Linked DNA regions of Azospirillum brasilense. The protein of the gene in region 1 interacts with the protein of each later gene in a pairwise test. Links are inferred from orthologs where the notes say so. Each region holds a gene or a part of one and is shown on either strand. Other genes may lie near its edges.

Region 1 (7,982 bases):
CCTGGTCCAGGTGCTCCAGCGCCGCGCCAACCTGCGCGTTCCCTTTCCCGCCGGCTTCTGCGAGCGGCTGACCGGGCGCCGCGTCGAGTCGGTGCGCCGCCGCGCCAAATACATCCTGGTCCATCTGGACGACGGGACGGTGCTGATCGCCCATCTCGGCATGTCGGGCCGCATGATCATCACGCCGGAACGGCCCGCCGCCTGGGGCGCCCACGACCACGTCGTGCTGGAGACCGACGCCGGGACGGTGGTGACCTTCAACGACGCCCGCCGCTTCGGCCTGATGGACCTCGCCATGGCGGAGACGCTCGCCGAGCACCCTCTGCTGCGCGCGCTGGGGCCGGAGCCGCTGGGCAACGCCTTCTCCGGACCGGTGCTGGCCGCGCGGCTGGCCGGGCGGATGACCAGCATCAAGGCCGCGCTGCTGGACCAGAGCGTGGTCGCCGGGCTCGGCAACATCTACGTGTCGGAGGCGCTGTTCCTCGCCCGCCTCAGCCCGACGCGCATCGCCGCCACGGTGACCGGCGCCAAGGCGGAGCGGCTGGCCACGGCGATCCGCGCGGTTCTGGAGCGGGCCATCGCCGCGGGCGGATCGTCCTTGCGCGATTACCGGCAGGCGTCGGGGGAACTCGGCTACTTCCAGCACCAGTTCTCGGTCTACGACCGCGAGGGCGCGCCCTGCCCGGGCTGCACCTGCGATGTCGCGAAGACCGGGGGCGTCCGCCGCATCGTCCAGGCGGGCCGTTCGACTTTCTATTGTCCGCAACGCCAGCGTTGATATAGGTGGAAGGCATGACGGCTCCATCGGCCACCGCGAGGGCGACGCTCGCCGCCCTCCTCCTCGCCGGCCCCGCCCTTGCGGGTCTGGCCGGGGTTCCATTGCCCGCAACGTCCTCCGCCTGGGCTGCCGACTCCGCCCGCTACGTCGAAGGCATGGGGGACGTGCCGGTCATGCCGGGCCTCGCCCCCGCCGAGGAGGCGCCGCTGGTCTTCGACAAGCCCGCCGGACGCATCGCGCAGTCCGTCATGGCGGGCGCCATGGACCGCAACGCGGTCCTGTCCTTCTACAACCAGACCATGCCGCAGCTCGGCTGGAGCCGCGCCCCGCAACGGGCGGGCGGTAGCGCCAGCTTCCTGCGGGAGGGCGAGGAGCTGCGCCTGGAATTCGTCGAGCCGGCCCCCGCCGCCGCCCGGAAGGCGGCGGCCACGGTCGTCCGCTTCTCGCTGATTCCGCGCTGATCCTCCAAAGAGACCAAAAGCAAACCAGAACGCCCTCCGCCCCGAGCGAGGGGGCAAACCACGGGAGCCTGCTGCATCATGCCGTACGAAACCATTCTCGTCGAAACCCGCGGACCGGTCGGGCTCGTCACGCTGAACCGGCCCAAGGCGCTGAACGCGCTGTCCGACCTGCTGGTGACTGAGCTGGGCCAGGCGCTGGACGCGCTGGAGGCCGACGACTCCGTCGGCGCCATCGTGGTGACGGGTTCGGAGAAGGCCTTCGCCGCCGGCGCCGACATCAAGGAGATGCAGGGCTTCTCCTACATGGACGTCTACAAGGCCAACTTCATCACCGCCAAGTGGGAGCGGCTGGCCAAGTGCCGCAAGCCGACCATCGCCGCGGTCGCCGGCTACGCGCTGGGCGGCGGCTGCGAGCTGGCGATGATGGCCGACTTCATCCTGGCCGCCGACACCGCCAAGTTCGGCCAGCCGGAGATCACCATCGGCACCATCCCCGGCGCCGGCGGCACGCAGCGCCTGACCCGCTTCGTCGGCAAGTCGAAGGCGATGGAGATGTGCCTGACCGGCCGTCTGATGGACGCCGCCGAGGCCGAGCGCGCCGGCCTCGTCAGCCGCGTCGTGCCGGCGGTGGACCTGGTGGACGAGGCGGTGCGGGTCGCCGAGAAGATCGCCAAGCTCTCGCGCCCGGTCGTCATGATGGCCAAGGACGCCGTCAACGCCGCCTACGAGACGACCATGTCCGAGGGCATCCGGGTCGAGCGCCGAATCTTCCACTCCACTTTCGCCACCGAAGACCAGAAGGAAGGCATGGCCGCCTTCGCCGAAAAGCGTCAGCCGGATTGGAAGCATCGCTGACATCCCCCGACTCCTCCCCCGTATCTAGCGGGGGAGGACCAGAAATCCGTCAAGATCTCGTAATCTTTCCTTTGCCGAGAAACAGTGTTGGACGGTGCCTTGACTCCCATTCGGCTGGAGCGTATAAGGCCCCCTCGCACTGGGACAGGCGTGTCGTCCGGAGTAGGGTTTTCATGGCCAATCATAAGTCTGCTGAAAAGCGCATTCGTCAAACCGCGCGTCGTACGGAGATCAACCGTAACCGCGTCAGCCGCATCCGCACCTTCGTGAAGAAGGTCGAGACGGCGATCTCGTCCGGCAACAAGGCTGAAGCCGCTGAGGCTTTCAAGGCCGCGCAGCCGGAACTGATGCGTGGAGCCTCCAAGGGCGTTCTCCACAAGAACACCGTGTCGCGCAAGCTGTCGCGCCTGTCGGCCCGCATCAAGGCTCTCTGAGTTTACTCGGCGTTATAAAGCCGCGCACCAGGTCTGGGCGCGGCTTTTTGCGTTTTTGATAAGTACAGTCTCCGTTCCTTCCGAGTCCTCCGGCAATACTCCGGCGGGGCAGGGGATCACGGCTGTTGGACGGCGACTCGCCTCCGGCGGTTCTGGTCTTGCGTGAAGGCTGGGGCGAGGTTCGGGAGCGCTGCGTGATTTTTGCCGCAGTCCGGACCGTTCGCTTTCTGTCCTATTGCCAGGGCGGGGACGGCTGATTAGACTTTCCATCCGTTGGGAATGGCGCACCGATGTTGTCTTTGATGTCACGCGCCATTCGCTGAAGGACGGAGACGTTCAAGGCGGCGGGCAAGGCTGCGGGGCGCTCAAGAGGCTCGACTCAACCCGTTGCTCCTGGAGCGATGCTTTTCTTAAAACTCGACGTGGCAAAGGCGGAGTCCAACTTCGCCGAAGGGATAGTATTGCCGCCCAGTTGGGAGGCATCCACCGTTGGAGTCTTCAGGAGAGGAACGTTTTGCCGGCGCGGGGCCTAGATTAAGGGGTCTGGAGTCAAGGGGTCTGGGTTCGGTCGGGCGGGACGGTGCCCCCTGCGGCGCGGGGCCGTCCGGGGGGAAAGGAGCGGGGTAGGGGAAGCATGTCGGTCGGCGCGTCGTTGGATCAGCAGTGGGCCCGCATCCGGGGCCGCCTCAAGGACGAGGTGGGCGAGATCGCCTACCGCAGCTGGCTGCAGCCGCTTTCCTTCGCCGGAATCCGCGGCGGGGAGGTGCGCATCGTCGTGCCCACCCGCTTCATGCGCGACTGGGTGCTGACCCACTACGCCGACCGCATCCGCAACCTGTGGGCCGGCGAGAATCCGGACGTGCTGTCGATCGATGTCGTGGTCGCCTCGGCCAACGCGCCGTCCATGCTGATGCCGGACGAGAGCGGGGGCGAGGCGCCGCACGACTCCGGTCCGGGAGACGGCCCCGCCGCCGACGGTCCGGTTCCCCCGGCGCCCGCCCCGCGGGCCGCGGCGCTCGGCCAATCCGCGTCCTATGGGGCCGCCTCCTACGGCGCGACCTCCTACATCGGGTCCTCCTATTCGGCGGGGCCGCCCTCCTTCGCGTCGGACGAGTCGCCCACGGCGGTCGCCTCGGTGCTGGAGGATCGGACCGACATCTCCGCGCCGCTGGACCCCCGCTTCACCTTCGAGAATTTCGTGGTGGGCAAGCCGAACGAACTGGCCCACGCCGCCGCCCGGCGCGTCGCCGACGCCACCTCGGTCACCTTCAACCCGCTGTTCCTCTATGGCGGGGTCGGGCTGGGCAAGACCCACCTGATGCACGCCATCGCCTGGCAGATCCGGCGGAACGATCCGAACCGCAAGGTGATCTACCTGTCGGCGGAAAAGTTCATGTACCAGTTCATCCGGGCGCTGCGCTTCAAGGACACCATGGCCTTCAAGCAGCAGTTCCGCTCGGTGGACGTGCTGATGATCGACGACGTGCAGTTCATCAGCGGCAAGGACAGCACCCAGGAGGAGTTCTTCCACACCTTCAACGCGCTGGTGGACCAGAACCGTCAGGTCATCATCTCCGCCGACAAGAGCCCGTCCGACCTGGAAGGCATGGAGGAGCGGCTGCGCTCCCGCCTCGGCTGGGGCCTCGTCGCCGACATCCACCCGACCACCTACGAGCTGCGGCTGGGCATCCTTCAGGCCAAGGCGGACGCGCTGAACGCGGCCATTCCGCTGAAGGTCCTGGAATTCCTCGCCCACAAGATCACCTCGAACGTGCGCGAGCTGGAAGGGGCGCTGAACCGCATCGTCGCGCACGCCGAGCTGGTCGGCCGGGCCATCTCTCTGGAATCGACGCAGGAGGTGCTGCATGATCTGCTGCGCGCCAACGACCGCCGCGTCACCATCGACGAGATCCAGAAGCGGGTGGCGGAGCATTTCAACATCCGCGTCGCCGACATGCATTCGGCCCGCCGCGCCCGCGCCGTGGCCCGCCCGCGGCAGGTCGCCATGTACCTCGCCAAGCAGCTCACTGCCCGCTCCCTGCCGGAGATCGGGCGCAAGTTCGGCGGGCGCGACCACACCACCGTGATGCACGCGGTGAAGAAGGTGGAGGAGCTGCGCACCACCGACCCCGCGTTCGCCGAGGACGTCGAGCTTCTCCGCCGCATGCTGGAAAGCTGAGCGGGCCGGGTGGCCCCCGTGGATGGCCCCCGTGGGTGGGAGCCGGCGCGCGGAATGCCCCTACCGAAAATGATGGCATTTTATACAAAACCCTTGTAACACCCCGCTGGTGCCTGCAAGGGGTGGCTGCCATGATTCCCGGATCAACCATGGAGACGAACGTCCTCGTCGCCGACGACTCCTCCGTTGTCCGGAAGATCCTGAAAGACCACCTGGAGGCGTACGGGTACCGGGTTCTGCTGGCCCGCGACGGGCGGGAGGCTCTGGACCTCTACCATCTTCACGACATCCACATCCTGATCACCGATCTGGAAATGCCGCGGATGGACGGGCTGGAGCTGTGCTGGCTGATCCGGGCGGAGGACGACCAGCATCGCACCTTCTCCATCCTGATGACCGCCGACGACGACATCCAGCGCCGGATCGAGGCGTTCGACGCCGGCGCCGACGAGTTCCTGACCAAGCCCATCGACATGCCGATGCTGCGCGCCCGCGTGCGCGCCGGCGAACGCATCACCCGCACCCATCGGGTGATGGCGGAGATGCTGAACACCGATTACCTGACCGGCGTCCTGAACCGCCGCCGCTTCATGGAGCGGCTGGAGCAGCAGCACCGGCTTCTGCAAGGCGCAAACGGAACGGACAAGGCCATGCCCTTCGCCGTCGCGCTGTTCGACATCGACCATTTCAAGCGCGTCAACGACACCTACGGCCATTCCAACGGCGACCTCGCGCTGAAGCTGTTCGCCCAGACCTGCGCGGCCCGCCTGCCGCCCGGCGGTTTCCTTGGCCGCATGGGCGGGGAGGAGTTCTGCATGGTCCTGCCGGCCCCGCAGGTCGAGACGGCCATCGCCAAGGCCGAGGAGATCCGCGTGGCGACGGAGGCGCTGACCGCCCGGACCGCCGAGGGCGCCCTGTTCGCCTTCACCGTCAGCATCGGCATCTCCCCGGCGGACGGGACGGAGACGGTGGCCGACCTGATCAAGCGGGCCGACGAGTCGCTCTACTTCGCCAAGAACAGTGGACGCAACCGCACCGTGGTCTGCGGCATCGACGGTGTGGTGGTGAAGGCCCGCTTCTACGTGATGTAGCGCCCGGAGGATCGTGGGGCGTTACAGCCCGATGAAGTTTGCGCCCACGCCCGCTTGAGCCATGGACGGCGCCCGGATATCGCGGCACAGTTGCCGCTGCGGCGGAGTCCGGCTGGACCGGCCCCGCGACCGGCCCCGCGATCGGGATGGCCGGCATGATTTCGGGCCAATAAGAAAAGGGGAGAGCAGGTGCCATGACCAAGGTTCCGGAAACCACCAGCCTGGAACAGCGCTCCAGCGCCGAGACGCAGCGCGCCGCCAAGGGCTTCACCCGCCGCCTGCTGCTCCAGGGGACCGCCGCCGCCGCGGGCGTCGCCGCGGTCGGCCCCTTCATCCTGCGCGAGGGCCGCGCCGCGTCGGGCAGCGTCAAGATCTTCTCCTGGGCCGGCTACATCAGCCCGGACATGCTGGCCGACTTCGAGAAGAAGACCGGCATCAAGGCCAGCCTGACCGAATACGGCACCAACGACGAGCTGCTGAACCAGCTCAAGGCCACCGGTGGCGCCGGCTTCGACATCATCCACCCCACGGTGGACCGCGTGCCGAACTATGTGGAGTTCGAGCTGGTCCAGCCGCTGGACGAATCGAAGGTCACGTGGGACGGCTGCCTGAAGTCGGCGGTCGAGGGCTCCGCCGCCATGGGCGGCGTGGTCGGCGGCAAGCGCTTCTTCGCCCCCGCCGACTGGGGGACCGAGGCCATCGCCTATGATCAGGCCAAGGCGCCGCTGACCTACGGCACCGCCAGCTACGGCGACCTGTGGAAGCCGGAGCACGCCGGCAAGGTGACGGTGCGCGGCCATTCCGGCCTGATCGGCATCGGCCTGTGGCTGGAAGGCCAGGGCAAGCTGCCCCACCCGATCCGCGAGCAGTTCAAGGACGAGGCGAAGGCGCGCGCCAATTTCGACGCGATCCTTCAGGTCGCCGCCGCCAACAAGAAGGCCATCGGCCAGTTCTGGTCGAACGAGAACGAGGCCCAGGGCGCCTTCCGCACCAACGGTTGCGTCATCGGCCAGACCTGGGATTCGTCCGCGGTCGCCCTGCGCAAGGAGGGGCTGCCGATCCGCTTCCTGGCGCCGAAGGAAGGGGCGCTGGCCTGGATGGAGGGCTTCGCGATTCCGGCCAAGGCGGCGAACCTGGAGCAGGCCTACGCCTGGATCAACTGGTTCTACACGCCGCAGGCGGGCGCCCTCTACACCAACCACTCCGGCATCTCCAGCACGGCGGTCGGGGCGGAGGCGCATCTGTCCGACCTGAACAAGCAGTTCTTCGCCGACGCCTATCCGGGCGACGCGCTGCAGAAGCTGTGGTGGTGGCCGATCCAGGAGGCCTGGTACGTCTCCATCCGCAACGAGTACCAGGACCGCTTCCTGGCCGCGTGAGTGCGACCCTCTCCCGTCCCGATTGTCCCCTCTCCCCCTGGGGAGAGGGTTAGGGTGAGGGGGTTGTGCATGGCGCCACGTCCGGCACGAGCGCAACCCCCTCACCGGCCCTCCGGGCCACCCTCTCCCCGGAGGGGAGAGGGTTAAAGGCGGCGGCCCAACCGGGGATTTCCAGCATTCCAATCAGGTGCCTATGAGTCAGGACGTCCAGCTCGAGTCCGTCACCATGCGGTTCGGTTCCGTCACCGCCGTCCGCGACGTGTCGCTGACGGTCGGGGCGGGGGAATTCTTCAGCTTCCTCGGCCCGTCGGGCTGCGGGAAGACCACCATCCTGCGCATGGTCTCCGGCTTCATGGAGCCGACGGAGGGCGCCATCCGCATCGGCGGGCGGGACATGCGCGGCATCGGCCCGAACAGGCGGCCGACCGCGCTGATCTTCCAGAATCTCGCCCTGTTCCCGCTGATGACGGTGGCGGAGAACATCGGCTTCGGGCTGGAGGTGCGCGGCGTGCCCTCGGCGGAGCGCCAGGGGCGGGTGCGCAAGCTGCTCGACCTCGTGGCCCTGCCGGACGCCGCGGAGAAGAAGGTGACGGAGCTGTCGGGCGGCCAGCGCCAGCGCATCGCCATCGCCCGCGCGCTGGCGGTGGAGCCCGCCGTCCTGCTGCTGGACGAGCCGCTGTCGGCGCTGGACCTCAAGCTGCGCCAGCACATGCGCGCCGAGCTGCGCGACCTGCAGAAGCGGACCGGCGTGACCTTCATCTACATCACCCACGACCAGGGCGAGGCGCTGACCATGTCCGACCGG
Region 2 (7,915 bases), 1.5 Mb from region 1 along the record:
CCGGGCCGGCTCCTGATGGCGCTGACCGGAATGGGACTGGCGGGCCTTCTGGGCGCCGCGGTTCTGACGCTCGATCAGCCCGGCGGGCTGGAGGGCGCGGTGCGGGAAACGCTGGGCCGCATGGCGGACCAGATGTTCTCCGCGCAGGGCCATCAGGCCCCGGACCCGCAGGACATCTGGATGGCCGAGGTGTTGCCGGGCTTCGCGGTGATCTCATGGCTCGTCATGACGATCGTCAACGGAGCCCTGGCGCAGGGCGTGCTGATGCGGTTCGGCCGCAACAAGCGCCCCGCCATGCGGCTGGACGACCTGGAACTGCCCCGGTGGCTCGCCACCGCGTTCCTGCTGGCCATGGTGACGGCCTCGCTGGCGTCGGACCCGGTCGGGTTCCTCGCGGTCAACGCCGCGCTGATCCTGGCCTTGCCATTCGCCTTTGCCGGGCTTTCGGTGGTGCATGTGTTCGCCCGAAGCCGGTCGGCCAAGCTGCCGATCCTCATCGGGTTCTACATGTTCCTGTTTCTTTTCGGTTGGCCGATCGTGCTGATGGTCGGTCTTGGCATGATCGAGCAATGGATTGGGCTGCGTCGCCGTCTCCGGCCCGCCGGCCCCGATCAGGAGGACGAGTGATGGAAGTTATTCTGCTGGAGCGGGTCGAGAAGCTCGGCCAGATGGGCCAGGTCGTGAAGGTGCGTCCCGGCTTCGCCCGCAACTATCTGCTGCCGCAGAAGAAGGCCATGCGCGCCACCAAGGCGAACATGGCGTTCTTCGAGAAGCAGAAGGCCCACCTGGAGGCCGTCAACCTGGAGCGCCGCAAGGACGCCGAGCAGGTTGCCGCCAAGATGAACGACGTGACGGTCGTCGTGATCCGTCAGGCCGGCGAGACCGGCGTGCTGTACGGTTCGGTGACGCCGCGCGACGTCGCGGACGCCCTTGACGCCGCCGGCTACAAGGTCGACCGCAAGCAGGTGTCGATCGAGACCCCGATCAAGACGCTGGGCCTGTTCAAGCTGCGCGTCGTCCTGCACCCCGAGGTGAGCGTCTCCGTCACGGTGAACGTCGCCCGCTCGCAGGAAGAGGCCGAGCTGCAGCTGTCCCGTGGTGGCATGGTCACCGCGGCCGACCTGCGCGACGACGAGGACGAGATCGAGGAGGCCCCCGAGGCCGCCGAGGCCGAGGTTTCCGAGGAGGGCTGACCGCCCGCTCAACGAGACCAGTCCGCTCGTCCGGAAGCCGCCCGCCCCCGAAAGGGGCGAGGCGGCTTTTCCGCTTTTGGCGCCCCCAGTCATCCGCCCTCCCCCATCCGGATGCGCCGGACGCCCCGCCCCCTGCCTCGTCCGGCGGGTTGCCTCTCCCCGCTCCGAACTCCGACTCTCGTTCCTGGTGATTCGCTCGCGGCGAACGTCCAGACCGAGTCGTGTTCGACGGATGGGGAGATGCGCGATGCTGCTTGCCGGCCTGCTCAGCCCGGCCCTGACCGCCGGCGCCCTGGACATCGTCGGCGCCGATGGGCGGAGGCACCGGGTGGGGGTCGGCATCCCGTCCCTCACCCTGCGTCTGCACGACAAGGCGCTGCACCGCGACCTCGTGATGAATCCGCGGCTGCGATTCGGGGAGGCCTACATGGACGGCCGCCTGACCATTGAAGGCGGCTCCGTCTATGATTTCCTGGCGCTGCTGAGCGCGGGGACGGACAATGTCCAGGGCGTTCTGGGCAACCTGAGGGAAGCCCTCTCCCCCGCGCTGCGGCTCATCCAGCAGAGCAATCCCTTGCGGCGGTCGCGGCGCAACGTGGCCCATCACTACGACCTGTCACGGTCCTTCTTCGAGCTGTTCCTCGACCGCGACCTGCAATATTCCTGCGCCTACTTCCCCACCCCGGACACCGGGCTGGACGAGGCCCAGGACGCCAAGAAGCGGCACATCGCGGCGAAGCTGCTGCTTCAGCCGGGCATGCGCGTCCTGGACATCGGCTGCGGCTGGGGCGGCATGGCGCTCTATCTCGCCCGCATGACCGGCGCCCAGGTCACCGGAATCACCCTGTCCCGCGAACAGCTCGCGGTGGCGCGGGAGCGGGCGGCCCATGCCGGGCTGGCCGGTCAGGTCCGCTTCGAACTGCGCGACTACCGGCAAATGGAAGGGCGCTTCGACCGCATCGTCTCGGTCGGCATGTTCGAGCATGTCGGCGCGCCCCATTACCCGGCCTTCTTCGCCAAACTGCGCGACCTGCTGGCCGAGGACGGGGTGGCGTTGCTTCACTCCATCGGCCGGTCGGACGGGCCGGGTTCCACCAACCCTTGGTTCCGCAAGTACATCTTTCCCGGCGGCTATTCGCCCGCCCTGTCGGAGGTGATCCCGGCGGTGGAGAAGGCCGGGCTGTGGAACACCGACATCGAGATCCTGCGCCTCCATTACGCCGAGACGCTGCGCCACTGGCGGGAGCGCTTCGCGGCCCGGCGGGAGGAGGCCCGCGCAATGTACGACGAGCGCTTCTGCAGGATGTGGGAATTCTATCTGGCGGGGGCCGAAATCAGCTTCCGCTACCAGGGGCACATGGTTTTCCAGATGCAGCTGGCGCGCTCGCTGGGCGCCGTTCCGCTCGTCCGCGACTACATGCAGCGCACCGAAACGGCCTTGGCCGAGGCCGTGCCGCCGCCCTTGCGGACGGGGCGGAACGTCGGCGCGAACAACGTGTGACCAGAGGTGCCCGCGCCGCATCGACCCACAGCTTTGGCGAGTCATGAAGACATTGATACAATGCCCTGTTTCCGACTTACCCCCAGCTTTAACCGGCTGTGGGCAAAAGTTACTCACAGGAATGTGGGTAGATTTACCCCGATCGCACAGCTTTGCGCCCCGCCCTTTGCTAAAGTGCCGTCATGGATGACAAGACCACCCAGCTTTTCGAGCCGCGCCCCCTCGACGGCGGGCTGTCCCGTGCCGGTGCCGCGAAGCCGACGGCGGAATACCGCACGCCGCCGCACAACGAGGAGGCTGAACAGGCGCTCCTCGGCGCCATCCTGGTGAACAACAAGGCGTATGAGAAGGTCGGCGAGTTCCTGCGCGCCGAGCATTTCTACGACCCGGCGCACCAGCGCATCTTCTCGGCCATCGCCAAGATGGTGGAGCGCGGCCAGATCGCCAACCCGGTGACGCTGAAGGCCTATTTCGACAACGACGTCGAACTGGCCCCGGACGGTGGCGCCGGCTATCTGGCGCAGCTCGCCGCCAACGTGGTGACGGTGGTCAACGCCGGCGATTACGGCAAGACGATCCATGACCTGTTCCTGCGCCGGCAGCTGATCGAGGTCGGCACGGACATGGTGAACGAGGCGTATCAGCACGACCTCGACATCGACGCCATGGACCAGATCGAGACGGCGGAGAAGCAGCTCTTCGACCTCGCCTCGACCGGCGACGTGCGCGGCGGCTTCATCGCCTTCTCCGAGTCGCTGAAGGCAGCCATCGCCACCGCGGAGACGGCCTTCCGCCGGTCCAGCCACGTCACCGGCGTGACCACCGGCCTGCGCGACATGGACCGCAAGCTGGGCGGCCTGCACCCGTCGGACCTCATCATCCTGGCCGGGCGCCCCTCCATGGGCAAGACGGCGCTGGCCACCAACATCGCCTTCAACGCCGCCAAGGCGCACATGCGCACCAACGGCGGCGAGGGCGCGCCGGTCGGCTTCTTCTCGCTGGAAATGTCGGCGGAACAGCTCGCCACCCGTATCCTGGCCGGCGAGGCCGAGGTGTCGGGCGACAAGATCCGCCGCGGCGAGATCAAGGACAGCGACTTCCCGAAGTTCGTCGCGGCCAGCCAGGAGCTCAGCCGCGTCCCCTTCTTCGTGGACGACACGCCGGCCCTGACCATCGCCGCGGTGCGCACCCGCTGCCGCCGGCTGAAGCGCACGCACGGGCTGGGCATGGTGGTGGTCGACTATCTCCAGCTGCTGCGCGGCGGCTCGACCAAGGGCAACGAGAACCGCGTGCAGGAAATCTCGGAGATCACGCGCGGCCTGAAGGCCATCGCCAAGGAGCTGGAGGTGCCGGTGCTGGCCCTGTCCCAGCTCAGCCGCGCGGTGGAAATGCGCGAGGACAAACGGCCGCAGCTCGCCGACCTGCGCGAATCGGGCTCCATCGAGCAGGACGCCGACGTGGTGATGTTCGTTTACCGCGAACAGTACTATCTTGAGCGCGCCGAGCCGGCCCGCCGGCCGGAGGAGACGGAGGACAAGTACAACGACCGCTACGCCAACTGGCAGAAGCGCTACGCCGAGGTGCACAACACCGCGGAGGCGATCATCGCCAAACAGCGCCACGGCCCGATCGGCAGCGTCCGCATGTTCTTCGACGGACAGTTCACGAAATTCGGCGACCTCGACACGACCCATGACTTCGGCCCCACTGAGTAGTGATCCGCTGGCCCGCTCCGGCGCCGTCCTGACCATCGACCTCGGCGCCGTGGTCGCCAACTGGACGCAGCTCCGCGACCGGGTGGCCCCGGCGGAATGCGCCGCCGTGGTCAAGGCGAACGCCTATGGCCTGGGGGTGGAGCGCGTCGTTCCGGCGCTCGCCGCCGCCGGCTGCCGGACCTTCGTGGTCGCCCAGTTCGAGGAGGCGCTGGCCGTGCGCGCCGTGGCGCCGGCGGAGGCCCGCGTGCTGTCGCTGGGCGGCCTGCCCGCCGGCACCGCGCCGGACTTCACGGCCCGGCGCATCCTGCCGGTGCTGAACCATCTGGGCGACATCGCGGCGTGGCAGGCCCACGCCCGGGCGCAGGGAACGGCCCTGCCCGCCGTCGTCCACATTGACACCGGCATGAACCGACTCGGGCTCGGTCCGGACGAGCTGGACACGCTGGTCGGCGACCTCTCCCGGCTGGAGGGGGTGGACGTCCGGGTCTGGATGACCCACCTCGCCTGCGCCGACGAAGACTCGGTGATGAACAGCCAGCAGCTCGGGCGTTTCCGTTCGGCGATCGGGCGCCTGCCCGCGGCCGAGGCGAGTTTCGCCAATTCCTCCGGGATCTTCCACGGAACGGCCTTTCATTTCGACCTTGTGCGGCCCGGCTGCGCGCTCTACGGCGTCAATCCGACGCCCGCCGCGGCGAACCCGATGCGGGACACGATCCGGCTCGACGCCCGGCTGCTTCAGGTGCGCAACGTTGACAGCCCTATGACCGTTGGCTACGGTGCCACGCACCGCGTTGCGGCGAGAGGAAAAATCGCAACCATCGCAGTGGGTTATGCCGACGGATATCTGCGTTCGCTCAGCGGGCGCGGCCATGTCTTCGTCAATGGCGTGGCCGCTCCGGTGGTTGGGCGTGTTTCGATGGATCTGGTGACGGTGGATGTCAGCCACCTTCCCGACGAGGCGGTGACGCCCGGCGGGCTGGTGGAGCTGATCGGCCCGAACCGCCCGGTGGACACCGTGGCGAGCGAGGGCGGCACCATCGGTTACGAGATCCTGACCTCGCTGGGCGCGCGTTACCACAGGGTCTACCGCGACCCGCCGCCGCCTGAGGTCGCTTGATGGGTTTCCTTGCCGCCACCGGACGGGCCTTCCTGATCTTTCTGGAAGCCACCGGAAAGCTCGCCATGTTCACCGGCGCCGCCCTGTCGCACTGCGTGCGCCCGCCGTTCTACCCGCGGCAGATCCTGCGCCAGATGATCGACATCGGCTATTACTCGCTGCCGGTGGTCGGGCTGACCGCGCTGTTCACCGGCATGGTGCTGGCGCTGCAGAGCTATTCCGGCTTTTCCCGTTTCCAGGCGGAGGGCGCCATCGCCACGGTGGTCGCCCTGTCGGTGACGCGGGAACTGGGGCCGGTGCTGGGCGGCTTGATGGTCGCCGGGCGCATCGGCGCCGCCATGGCCGCCGAGATCGGCACCATGCGCGTGACCGAGCAGATCGACGCGCTGTCGACCCTGTCGACCAACCCCTTCAAGTATCTGGTGGCGCCGCGCCTGATCGCCGGGCTGGCCATGCTGCCGCTGCTGGTGCTGGTGGCGGACATCATCGGCGTGTTCGGCGGCTTCCTGGTCGGCGTCTACCGGCTGGACTTCAACCCGGCCTCCTACATCGGCCGGACCTGGGAGTTCCTGGAGCCGGTCGACGTGATCTCCGGCCTCGTCAAGGCGGCGGTGTTCGGGTTCATGGTCTCGCTGATGGGCTGCTACCACGGCTACCATTCGCGCGGCGGCGCCCAGGGTGTGGGTGCGGCGACGACCAACGCGGTGGTGTCGGCCTCCATCCTGATCCTGGTGTGGAACTACCTCATCACCGGCATCTTCTTCTCGACGAAGTGAGCGCAGAGCAATGAGCGAGTCCATGTCGCAGGTTCCCCCCGCTCATCCGCCGAAGATCGCGCTGAAGAACGTGCACAAGGCGTTCGGACCCAAGGTCGTGCTGAACGGCATCGACCTGGAGGTCGGGCGCGGCGAGTCGCTGGTGGTCATCGGCGGGTCGGGCACCGGCAAGTCGGTCATGCTGAAATGCATCCTCGGCCTGCTGTCGCCGGACAGCGGCTCCATCCGCGTCGACGGCGAGGAGACGACGAAGCTGCGCCCGCGCGAGCGCGAGAAGCTGCTGCACAAGTTCGGCATGCTGTTCCAGGGCGCCGCCCTGTTCGACAGCCTGAAGGTCTGGGAGAACGTCGCCTTCGGCCTGATCCAGGGCGAGCACATGCCGCGCGCCAAGGCCAAGGACATCGCCATCGCCAAGATGGGCGCGGTCGGCCTCGGTCCGGAGGTGGGCGAGCTGTTCCCGTCGGAGCTGTCGGGCGGCATGCAGAAGCGCGTCGGCCTCGCCCGCGCCATCGCCGACGAGCCGGAGATCATCTTCTTCGACGAGCCGACGACCGGTCTCGACCCGATCATGGCCGACGTGATCAACGAGCTGATCGTGAAGTGCGTGAAGGATCTCGGCGCCACCGCCGTGACCATCACCCACGACATGGCCTCGGCTCGCAAGATCGCCGATCGCGTGGCGATGATCTACCAGGGCCGGATCATCTGGACTGGCCACGCCAACGACATCGACCATTCCGGCAACCCCTATGTGGACCAGTTCGTCCATGGCCGGGGCGAAGGGCCGATCAAGATGCAGGTGCGGGCGCTGTAAAACGCCGCATCCCCGGTTCGTGCAAAATTAACCTGCCGCCCGGTAGGGTCGGCCACAAAGAACGCCGGCCGCCATTGGCCGGTATCCCATCGGAGAGACGAGCATGGCGGACATCACCACGAACGGACTGGCCTTCGCGAGCTTCATGCTGAGCGCCAAGATTCTGGAGACGCTCCAGGCCAAGGGGCTGCTGACCAACGAAGAAACGGTGCAGACCATCAAGAACGCCCACGAGCAGCTCCTCAAGAACGACAACCAGCTGTCGCTCGAAGCCGCCGACGCGCTCGCCCATTTCTTCGCCGGCCCGACCGACGGGAAGTGACGCTCAGGGCGCCGGACGCGCCGCCGACCGCGCGAGGCTGTCGCGCAGTTCCGGCAGCAGGACGGCGCCCAGTATGGCGATGACCGGCAGCAGGGCGTAATCGCCCTCTGCCGCCGCGGCGATCAGCTCCGCGCGGGTCAGCAATTCCAACCGCATCTCCTCCAGGTCTCCGGAGTCCGCCTCGGCCACTTTCCGGGCGTTGCGGGCGTGGAACATGTGGCAGACGCAGCCGCGCTGGTTGCCCTGCACCACGTAGGAACCGAGCGCGGTCCAGTCTTCCGCGGCGTAGCCGGTTTCCTCCAGCAACTCCCGCTTCGCCGCGGCCAGCGGTTCCTCACCGGGGTCCAGCGCCCCGGCGGGGAAGGTCTGGCTGACGCGGCGCGGGCCGTGCTTGTAGGTGCGCAGCATCAGCACGCGCCCGGCCTCGTCCTCGACGAACATCAGCACGAAATCGGTCTGCTCGACCTGATAGAAATT

The links.
Region 2: the proteins of dnaA (region 1) and D3869_RS00940 interact in binary tests that used the Escherichia coli proteins (3 or more experiments, as listed by UniProt). The link is inferred for Azospirillum brasilense from one-to-one orthologs.

Annotation. Positions count from the first base shown.
Region 1 is NZ_CP032345.1:1,702,267-1,710,248, forward strand. What follows is about bases 2,477-5,434. They hold dnaA (chromosomal replication initiator protein DnaA), read left to right. Parts: upstream 2,477-3,162; coding sequence 3,163-4,707; downstream 4,708-5,434. Other genes in these bases: rpsT (30S ribosomal protein S20), read left to right, coding at 2,477-2,528; D3869_RS08285 (GGDEF domain-containing response regulator), read left to right, coding at 4,857-5,434. In the rest of the region: mutM (bifunctional DNA-formamidopyrimidine glycosylase/DNA-(apurinic or apyrimidinic site) lyase), read left to right, coding at 1-778; D3869_RS08265 (hypothetical protein), read left to right, coding at 793-1,239; D3869_RS08270 (enoyl-CoA hydratase), read left to right, coding at 1,318-2,094; more of rpsT, read left to right, coding at 2,268-2,476; more of D3869_RS08285, read left to right, coding at 5,435-5,798; D3869_RS08290 (extracellular solute-binding protein), read left to right, coding at 5,993-7,177; D3869_RS08295 (ABC transporter ATP-binding protein), read left to right, coding at 7,371-7,982. UniProt on the Escherichia coli protein: Plays an essential in the initiation and regulation of chromosomal replication. Binds in an ATP-dependent fashion to the origin of replication (oriC) to initiate formation of the DNA replication initiation complex once per cell cycle.
Region 2 is NZ_CP032345.1:183,249-191,163, forward strand. Bases 2,252-5,142 are described here. They hold D3869_RS00940 (replicative DNA helicase), read left to right. Parts: upstream 2,252-2,876; coding sequence 2,877-4,409; downstream 4,410-5,142. Other genes in these bases: D3869_RS00935 (SAM-dependent methyltransferase), read left to right, coding at 2,252-2,694; alr (alanine racemase), read left to right, coding at 4,387-5,142. Also shown: D3869_RS00925 (DUF2232 domain-containing protein), read left to right, coding at 1-627; rplI (50S ribosomal protein L9), read left to right, coding at 627-1,193; more of D3869_RS00935, read left to right, coding at 1,441-2,251; more of alr, read left to right, coding at 5,143-5,526; D3869_RS00950 (MlaE family ABC transporter permease), read left to right, coding at 5,526-6,302; D3869_RS00955 (ABC transporter ATP-binding protein), read left to right, coding at 6,325-7,116; D3869_RS00960 (hypothetical protein), read left to right, coding at 7,220-7,438; D3869_RS00965 (NUDIX hydrolase), read right to left, coding at 7,442-7,915. UniProt on the Escherichia coli protein: The main replicative DNA helicase, it participates in initiation and elongation during chromosome replication. Travels ahead of the DNA replisome, separating dsDNA into templates for DNA synthesis.